Regions from separate parts of the Corynebacterium freneyi genome, predicted to be linked through region 1. Evidence: predicted binding sites of a transcription regulator. Region 1 holds the regulator's gene; the other holds the start of a gene.
What was found. Region 1 encodes LexA, which represses DNA repair genes until DNA is damaged. Its sites were predicted from a motif close to CGAACANNTGTTCG; they were not measured.
Positions count from the first base shown of each region.

Region 1 (4,846 bases):
GCACGGCGCCCTCGGCGTCGAGCTGCGAGAGGTCGCGGCGGATGGTTTCCGCGGTGACGTCGAAGTGGTGCGCGAGGTCGGAGACCGTCACCCTGCCTTCCACGGCCGTCAATGAAGCGATTTTGCGCCTGCGTTCTTCTGCGTACACGTCGTCTCCTGTGTCGAGCCGGCGTCGCCGCCGGGTGATGCCCGACCGTGGAGGGCGTATGCCCGATTTCGGAACGGGGCTTGGGTGAGCTTCATCTGCGTTGGCCTGGCGTTTGCCGTGGTGGGCGCCTTCCAGGTGAACAGTTTTTGCTACTTACGATTGTGCCCGAATGTGTGGGAAAGTCAAGTCTTATTTGGGTTTCAATGTGGGATGTTTCGCGTAGTATTCGGGGTGAGAGATTCCCGTTCGGTCCCCGCGCCGATTCGGGCCCCGCGTGGGCCGCGGACGGGGCCGGTCGGGTGAAACGAACCACGCCGTCCCGAGGAGAGATCATGTCCCCGTCCATGTCTTCGCCCGACTCCGACAACTCGTCCACCTCGTCCGCGCCCGGGTCGGTGTCGCTGCAGGCCACCGCCGTCGTGCCGGGGGTGGGTTACGCGCCGGCGGTGTGGGTGCGACCCCGGCCCGAGCTGCCGCAGGAGGGCGCGGCGATCGTCGGCGGGGACGTCGACGCCGAGATTGAACGGTTCCGGGCGGCGGCGACGGCGGTGTCCGAACGTCTTGCCGCGCGGGCGACGCAGGTGGAGGGCAACGCCTCCGAGGTGTTGTTGGCCACGTCGAAGCTGACGTTGGACCGCGGGTGGCACCGGGCGGCGGTGAAGGAGATCAAGGCGGGCGTCGCGGCGGAGTCGGCGACGATGTCGGCCATCGAGAAGTTCGTCGAGATGTTCAAGGCCGCAGGCGGCGTCATGGCCGAGCGCACGACGGACCTCGAGGACATCCGCGACCGCGTCATCGCCGAGTTGCGCGGTGACGAGGAGCCGGGCCTGCCCGCGGTGTCGGAGGCGTCCGTGTTGCTTGCCGACGACCTGTCTCCCGCCGATACGGCGACGTTGGATCCGGAGCTGTTCGTCGCCATGGTCACCAGTCTCGGCGGGCCGACCTCGCACACGGCGATCATCGCCCGTCAGCTCGGGGTGCCGTGCGCCGTGGCCGCCGGGGCGGGGCTGAATGCGATTGAATCGGGGACGTTGACGCTGGTGGACGGCGCGAAGGGCGTCATCACCGCCAACCCGGACCCGGAGGATGCGCGGGCCGCCGTCGCCGAGGCCGAGCGGATGGCGGAGAAGATCGCCGCGTGGTCGGGCCTCGGCCGCACCGCGGATGGGGAGCATATCCAGTTGCTGGCCAACGTCGGCGACGGCAACGCGGCGCGCATCGCGGCGGAGGGCGCGGCCGAGGGCATCGGCTTGTTCCGCACCGAGCTGTGCTTCCTGTCGGCCGCCACCGAGCCGACCGTGGAGCATCAGGCGGACATCTACGCCTCGGTGCTCAAGGCGTTCCCGGAGTCGAAGATCGTGTTGCGCACCCTGGACGCGGGGTCCGACAAGCCGCTGGCGTTCGCCAACCTCGATCACGAGGACAATCCGGCGCTGGGCGTGCGGGGCCTGCGCATCTCCCGGTCGAACTCGGGGCTGATGGAGCGTCAGCTCGACGCCATCGCGTTGGCCGCGGAGAAGGCCGGTCGCGGCGGGGATGCGCCCACGTGGGTGATGGCTCCGATGGTGGCGACGCTGGAGGAGGCCGAGTGGTTCGCGGACCTGTGCCGACGACGCGGGCTCACCCCCGGTGCGATGATCGAGATTCCCGCCGCGGCCCTGATGAGCCATGACCTGATGAAGGTGCTCGACTTCGTGTCCATCGGCACCAATGACCTCACCCAGTACGCCATGGCCGCCGACCGGCTGTCGCCGCACCTGGCGTACCTCACGGATCCGTGGCAGCCGGCGGTGCTGCGTCTGATCGACATGGCGTGCCGCTCCGGCAAGGACTCCGATACGCCGGTGGGCGTGTGCGGCGAAGCGGCGGCGGATCCGTTGCTGGCGTGCGTGCTCGTGGGGCTCGGCGTGACCTCGTTGTCGGCTGCGGCGACGGCCCTGCCGGGCGTGGGTGCCCAGTTGGCGGAGGTCACCGCCGCCCAGTGCGCGGACGCCGCCCGCGCCGCCCTGGATGCGTCGGATGCCGACGGTGCCCGTGCGGCGGTGCGCGCGGTGCTCCGACTGGAGTAGCGCGAACGGGGGACGTGCACGCGAAAAAGAACCGGGGCCCGAGCTCATGCTCGGGCCCCGGAGGAACTAGAGGAAGAACTAGAGGCGGCGCAGGACGCTGACGACGCGACCGAGAATGGTGACGCCTGCGTCGACGGGGATCGGCTCGAAGGCGTCGTTGTGGGGGAGCAGCCACGTGCCGGAGCGATCTTCGTGCCACTCCTTCACCGTGGCCTCGCTGTCGGCGTCGCCGTCGATCATCGCGGCGATGAAGTCGCCGTTGTTCGCCGTCTGCTGGGACTTCACGACCACCCAGTCGCCGTCGAGGATGCCCGCGTCGACCATGGACTCGCCGACGACGCGGAGCATGTACAGATCACCGGACTCGACGAGCTCGGCGGGCAGCGCCATGTGCTCGTCGATGTTCTGCTCGGCCAGGATCGGGTTGCCGGCGGCGATCTGGCCGACGATGGGCACGTAGGTGGGGGCGGTCGCACCCTCCGGGACATCGGGGACGTCGGCCGACTTCGGCTTCGGGCCCGGCTTTCCGGCGTGCGTGCCCAGCTGCTGCTTCAGATCGCGGACGTCGACGGCACGGGGCTTGTGGGGATCGCGGCGCAGCGCCCCCTTCTTCTCCAGCTCCTTGAGCTGGTAGGCCACCGACGACGTCGAGTTCAAGCCGACCGCGTCGCCGATTTCGCGGATGCTCGGCGGGTAGCCGCGAAGCGACACCGCATCCTGGATGACTTCGAGGATGCGCCTCTGGCGATCCGTCAACTGGGTCTTGTTCGACTGCTTCTTCTCGGCCATGTGTCCACTCCCACTGGTTCAGGTCGTGCTCGATCGCGTCGTGCTCGGTGTCGTCGTGCTGGGTGTCGTCGTGTCGGGGGCGTCGTGTTCGGCGTCCGTCGCGCCGGTCATTCCCGCCCGCCGTTCGAACACGACCCTACACCAAAACCACCCGTTGTGGCACAACTGTTCGAAGTTTTCGCCCCCATCTCTGGACGCGCTCCCGTGGCGGTGCTATAAATCGAACGCGGGAACGGAGTCGAACATCCGTGCGGCACGTTCGAAAGGGATTATCCGCGTCGTTTTTTACGATGCCCGCAGATTGCCGGATGGAAGGAGCCAACCGATGACCGCCTTTATCGAAGATTACCGCATCAACACCCTGACCAGGGGAGAAGAGCAGCTTTGCGACGGGGTGCCCGCGTGGGTCCGGCAACGCCCGATCGGCGCTTCGGCTCGTGTCGGCGCGTCCGTTCGTCGGTCCGCAGCTTCCGGCGATGTTCGACGTCGTGGTGGCTCGGATCGAACGGGGGTCCGCACGTCCCGTGGCCCGTCGAACGGCCGTCCGGGTGGCGTTCCGGGGGCTTCTCGGCGTCCGAACACAGGGCGAACGTCACCGGTGCCCGCACCCGGACACGGTGTTTCGAACATCGGCCACGTTCGGGGTAGCCGTTCGGTCGTCCGGGGTCCGGTGCAGGGAGTGCGCCGCAACGCCACGTCCATGGCCATCGTCGCGGGCATCGGCGCCGTGTTCGGTCTCATGCTCCACTTTTCCGGCCTGGGGGCGCCCATGCCGGACACTCCGCCCACGCCGACGTACGTCGGGGCGTCGAGCACGGCTGGGGAACCCGTGGCAGGCGGGGTCGCGAAGTAGGGGCTCGCCACAGAGGGGGTACCACGGAGGGGTCACCACGGAGTGGGGGACGAGTAAATGGGGTTGGCCGTACAGGAGGGTGCACGCCGTATGCTCGGAAGCGTGCATTGCCAGTTTTGCCACCATGATCAAACGAAGGTCATCGACTCGCGTCTCATCGACGACGGCATGACCATCCGCCGCCGGCGGGAGTGTTTGTCGTGCGGTAAACGATTCACCACGCTGGAACGCTCCCAGCTCGTCGTCGTCAAGCGTGACGGGGTCGTGGAGGACTTCAGCCGTGACAAGGTCATCCGCGGCGTGCGGCGGGCATGCCAGGGCCGTGACGTGCCGGAAGCATCGTTGAAGTTGCTCGCCCAACAAGTCGAGGAAACGCTGCGTTCGAAGGGCACGCCGCGCGTCAATTCCAACGACATCGGCCTGGCCATCCTGGAGCCGCTGCGCGACCTCGACGAAGTCGGCTACCTGCGGTTCGCGTCGGTGTACAAGTCCTTCAGCTCCGCCCAGGATTTCGAAAACGAAATCCGGTCTCTGCGCGAACGCGACGCGTAGCACCTACCGCAACTTGTCGATGGCCTTCTTCACTCGCTGCGGCGACACCGTGCGGGCCGTGCCCAGACGCTGGGCGAACAAACTGACGCGCAGCTCCTGAATCATCCACCCGATGTCGCGGACGGCAGCCGACTTCCGGCGGCCCTCCGGCAACGCTGCCAGACGCTTCTCCAGGTACTCCTTGACCTCGGTGACCTCGTCCTCCAATTCCGCATCACGGTCGGGATCGAGGACCATGTCGGCCAGACGAATCTCCATCGCCTCCAGGTACCGGGACAGATGACGCAGATTCGCCCACCCGTGACGGGCGACCGCACCCTTGGGCAGCATGAACGCAAGCTGCGACCGCATGTCGTCGATCGCCGGGCCATCCCACTCGTCCAACTGCGACACCACCCGGTGATACGCCGGAAGCATCTTCGCCATGCCCACGAC
Region 1 is NZ_CP047357.1:1,360,736-1,365,581, forward strand. Features, by position in the region: gene CFREN_RS06175 (DeoR/GlpR family DNA-binding transcription regulator) at 1-148, opposite strand, end outside; gene ptsP (phosphoenolpyruvate--protein phosphotransferase) at 493-2,217, shown strand; gene lexA (transcriptional repressor LexA) at 2,296-3,006, opposite strand; gene CFREN_RS06190 (hypothetical protein) at 3,677-3,859, shown strand; gene nrdR (transcriptional regulator NrdR) at 3,962-4,411, shown strand; gene hrpA (ATP-dependent RNA helicase HrpA) at 4,415-4,846, opposite strand, start outside.

Region 2 (4,846 bases), 1.1 Mb from region 1:
GGGGAACCGTAGTTCAGGGTATCGGCCACGCCGCCCAGGATAGTCGCGCCGCCGGGGCGCAGACCAAACCGCCCCTTGCCGTTCACCCCAACCTGCACACGGGCAGATGCGCGGCCAGCTCGCCCGCGCGGGTGCCCGACACGTCCATCGACTCGCCGGGCTCCTCCCCCTCACGCTCGCGCGCCTCGTCGAATCCGACCAGGCCGGCGGCGATGCGCAGCCACGTCCGGGGCGTCATCTCGACGACGTTGGGCGGGGTGCCTCGGGTGTGCCGGGGCCCTTCGATGCACTGAACCGCCACGAACGGGGGCACGCGCAGTTCCACGCTGTGCCCGGGGGCCTCTTCGGCGAGCATCCGGGCGGACAGCCGAACGGCCTTGGCCAGCTCCGCCCGCCCCGGGCGCGTGGCCGACTGGCCGTCGTCAAGCAACCACTCCCCCACCGCCGCCATGGCGGCCCTCAATTCGATCGGGTCGACCTTCTTTGCCATGCCCGCATTATTGTGGATGTCATGCCTTCGTCTTCGGTGACCCTCCGTTTCCTCGCCGCCCCCACGGACGTGCTCATGGCCGGCTCCAACAGCGTCCACGGCGGCCGCGTGCTGCAGTGGATCGACAAGGCGGCCTACGCCTGCGCGACCGGCTGGTCGGGGCAGTACTGCGTGACCGCGTATTTCGGCCACATCCACTTCGACCGTCCGATCCCGTCCGGCCACATCGTGGAGGTCCGGTCGAAGATCGCGTACACCGGCCGCACGTCGATGCACATCATTAACGAGGTACTGTCGCGCGACCCCCGCGAGGGCGAGTTCACCCGCGCCGCGGATTGCCTGGTCATTTTCGTGGCCATGGACGAAAACCGGAAGCCGACCCCGGTGCCGCCGTGGGAGCCGCAGACGGACGAGGAGAAGCGCACCCGGGAAGCCGCGTTGTCCCGCTTCGAGCTGCGCCGCGACATCGAGGCCGCCATGCGCGCGCAGACGTACACCTCCGAGTCTTCGGCCCCGGAGCTGGTGACGCGTTTCCTGGCCAAGCCGTCCGACGTCAACTGGGGCGGCAACGTACACGGCGGCACGGCGATGGAGTGGATCGACGAGGCTGCGTCGGCGTGCTCCATGAATTGGGCGGGGCGGCAGACCATCGCGGTGTACGCGGGCGGCGTTCGGTTCTACAAGCCGATCCACATCGGCGACCTGGTGGAGGTCCGGGCCCGTATTCTGCGCACGGGCACGACGTCGATGCACATGAGCGTCCACGTCCATTCGGGTGAACCCCGCAAGGGGCGCGGCGGGCTGCAGTTGGCGCTGCATTCGTCGATGACGTACGTGGCCATCGACGATGATTTCAAGCCGCAGCCGGTGCCGCATTTCCAGCCGACGACGGACGAGGACAAGCGCCTGTACGCTCACGATCTGGCGTTGAAGGAGCTGCGCAGCAAGTACAAGCCGATGCCGCTGGTCGGTTCCCGGGACAGCGAGTAGGTCCGGGCGTTTTTGGCTTGACGACGGCCCGCGTGGTGGTCCGTGAGCCGGGGGTCACATGTCGTCGAGGAGCTTCCGGACGCGTCCGTCGATGTCGTCGCGGATGAGGTTCATGCGCTCCTCCCCCTCGATGCCGCGGAGGCTGGGTTCGTCGACTTCCCAGCGTTCGACGTCGGTCTTCATGCCGTCGCGGGCCGGGATGTCCGCGCCGCCGACGATGATGACGCGGTCGGCGCCGCGCATGACGGCGTCGTCGATGGCGGTGGGCGTGCCGCAGGTCATGTCGGCCCCGATTTCGGCGACGGAGGCTGCGGAGTCCGCGTTGATCGTCGAGGCGGGCGTGAGGCCGGCGGAGCGCACGTCGATGTCGCGGCCGGCTTCGTCGGCGCGCAGGCGCATGATGGCTTCGGCCATCTGGGATTTGCCGCCGTTGGTGTTGCACAGGAAGTAGACGGTGGGTTTGTCGGACATCGTCGCGTCGCTTTCTTAGGTGGGGCGTGGGGTGGCGCCGGGGCCGCGGTCGCGACCAGGATACGTGCGGGGGCGGATCGTCGAACGTTTCTTTTTTGGCCGGATGGTTTTGCTTGACGACGGCGGCGGGTACGCATGCGCCCTGATGCACATGTGAACGGTGGGGCGAAACGAACCCGAATCGTTACCCAATGTTCGAAGGAATCGACTCGAACACTTGTATGATGAATGGTGACGGCGGGGCCGGGGAAGGCCACCGCATCGGGGCAGATCAGCAGCAGCGATCACGCGACACAGGCACTTTCGACACGCGCATCCAGCGCCGGGGGAATCGACATGGCATTCGACCATGACGCAACCAACAACCACCACCATCACGATCACGATCATCACGACACCGAGCCGCCACCTGCGCGGAAGCGGTGGGCCACCGAACGCGATGAGCCGGTGAGCAACCTCGCCCGGCGGCGCAACCTCGTCGACATCGACATCTGCCTTGCAGTTACCCCCGATGGTGACGACGACGTCGACTCCCACCTCGCCTGCGTGGCCACGCGCCTGGGACTGTCACGTGGCAAAGCCGCCCGATACTGCGACGTCGGGGTGATGCTGCGCCGCATGCCCAAAGTGTTGGGCGTATGCCGGTCGGGGGCGTGGCCGCATGAACGCCTGGCCACGATTGCCGCGGCCATTGCCGCGGTATCCGACGACAATCTCGCCGCGGTGGAAGACAAGTTCGTCGCCTACCTGTGTCCGAGGAAGGACTTCCAGGCCCTGCCCGGACCGAGGGTCTTCGCCCGGGAGTTGCGCCGCATCGTCGAAGCCATCGAACCGGTGTCGACCCCACCCGACGATGAACCGAGGCCGATTGTCGGCGAGTCGTACGCGGTCGACAATGAGGGAGCTGGTGATTTCGGGCAGTTGATCGTGGTGTTGCGCAAAGACCGCCTCGCCGAGTTCGACGCCACCGTGCGGGCAATCCGGGACGCGAAGGCCAACGACGGCAACGACGGCAACGAGTGTTCTTTGCCCGATGCTCTTATGGCGTTGTGTCGCGGTGGCGGTGAGGGGGTGTCGGTGACGATGAACGTCTACGTCGACGGCACCAACACCACCGGCACCAGCACTACCGGCGCCGCCAACACCACCGGCACTGCTGATGAGTCCGATGTGCAGGTCTGGCTCGATGGTGCCGGCTGGTTGCCGAAGTACCTGACCAAGGCGTGGCTGTCCCGGGCGGCGACTGTTCGGTTGTCGTCGGACTCGGTCACCGGTGGGTATGTGCCCACCGACGCACAAAAAGCGCGGGTACGCGGCCGTGATGGTCAGTGTCGGTTCCCGGGGTGTGATGTGCCGGCGCATCGATGTCAGATCGACCATGTCATCGACTACGACCCCACCCACACCACCAGTGACGGTGACGGTGGCGGCAGTGGTTATGGGTTGGGGGTGACGGCGACGTGGAATCTGCAGTGCTTGTGCCAGCGCCACCACAACCTGAAGACCTCGAAGCATTGGCGCGCGGTGATGCATGCCGATGGGTCGGTGACATGGATCGACCATGCCGGACACGTGTTTGCCACCACGGTGGCCCACGGGCCGATTGCCCATATCGGCCGACAGACGTTTTCCCAGCGGGCCACCCGTCGGGCGTCGACGATTCACGGGGATAATCTGCGGCGGATGAAAGCCGAAGCCGACAGACAGGCGGCGATGGAGCAGGCCGATATCGATGCCGCACTGCGCACACACGCCCGTCAAACCAGACGGTACGAGGAGGAGTTGGCTGATTTCGTTGCCGGGCCGCTCAACTCCGATGACCCGGATGTGCGGCAACAGGCCGGTGGGTTGGTGGTCGCGGCTGATGATGGGTGGCCGTGTGTCGATGATGAGTTGTGGTCGCGGCAGCAGGTCTCGGCGCGGGTGGCCAGGCGTAGGCGTGAGCAGGGGTCTGGGTGGTGTCGGGCTGATGTGGATGCCCACCGCGTGCCGCAGCCGCCGAAGCCGCTGGGGCCGCGACCCGGAATTCCCTTCTGACGCATCCCCGTTCTAGGACAACACCTCCTGAGGACAACACCGTTCGAGGACAACCCGTTCTGGGGCAGCCCTTCCATCGCAGCCAGTTCTGAGGAAAACCCCTCCAGGACATTGCGCTTCAAAGCCAGCCGGCTTCGAGGACATCCCACGCCAATGACAACAGGAAGATGCCACCAGATTCTCGGGCCACCCTCTCGCCACATGCATAGGCGACATATATAGTCGCCCTATGCAAAAAGATGATGCGACCCGACTGGCGAACGATCTCGTCTGGGCAAGCAGCCGATTCGCTCGCGCCGCGTATCAGTCCACGCAGGTCGAACTGTCCTACGTTTCCCTCCGCGCTCTCGCCGCACTCTCCCGCGAGCCGGGGCTTCGCGTCGGCGAACTCGCCCGTCGCGAGGGCATCACGCAGCCGTCGATGAGCCAAGCAATCAAGAAACTCGTCGACGCCAACCTGGTCACCCGCCACCCATCACCATCGGACGCACGCGCCTCCGATCTGATGATCACCGACCATGGCCGCGAAGTTCTCGTGCAGTACCGCGCGGATTCCGCCGCAAACATCCTGCCCATCTTCGACACCTTCACGGACGAAGATCTCGCCGCACTCACCCGCGCCACCGAACTCATGCACCACCTGGCCGAGGAGCTCGGCCAAAACCGATAGACCCGTACGTCCGCACCACGCAGAGGAGGAAATCCTTGGCATCCGACGCCGATACGCAATCAATGCTCAAGCAACCCATCGCAGTCTGGGCCCTCGCATTCGCCTGCGCGGTCTCGTTCATGGGCATCGGACTCGTGGACCCGATCCTTCCCGCGATCAGCCGCGAACTCGAAGCGTCACCGACCCAG
Region 2 is NZ_CP047357.1:2,473,725-2,478,570, forward strand. Features, by position in the region: gene purF (amidophosphoribosyltransferase) at 1-29, opposite strand, end outside; gene CFREN_RS11075 (sterol carrier family protein) at 83-490, opposite strand; gene CFREN_RS11080 (acyl-CoA thioesterase) at 512-1,480, shown strand; gene CFREN_RS11085 (arsenate-mycothiol transferase ArsC) at 1,535-1,951, opposite strand; gene CFREN_RS11090 (HNH endonuclease signature motif containing protein) at 2,288-3,988, shown strand; gene CFREN_RS11095 (MarR family winged helix-turn-helix transcriptional regulator) at 4,218-4,658, shown strand; gene CFREN_RS11100 (MFS transporter) at 4,694-4,846, shown strand, end outside.
Region 2: a site for LexA is predicted at 2,162-2,175, ahead of CFREN_RS11090 (HNH endonuclease signature motif containing protein). Genes of this name have one in related genera too.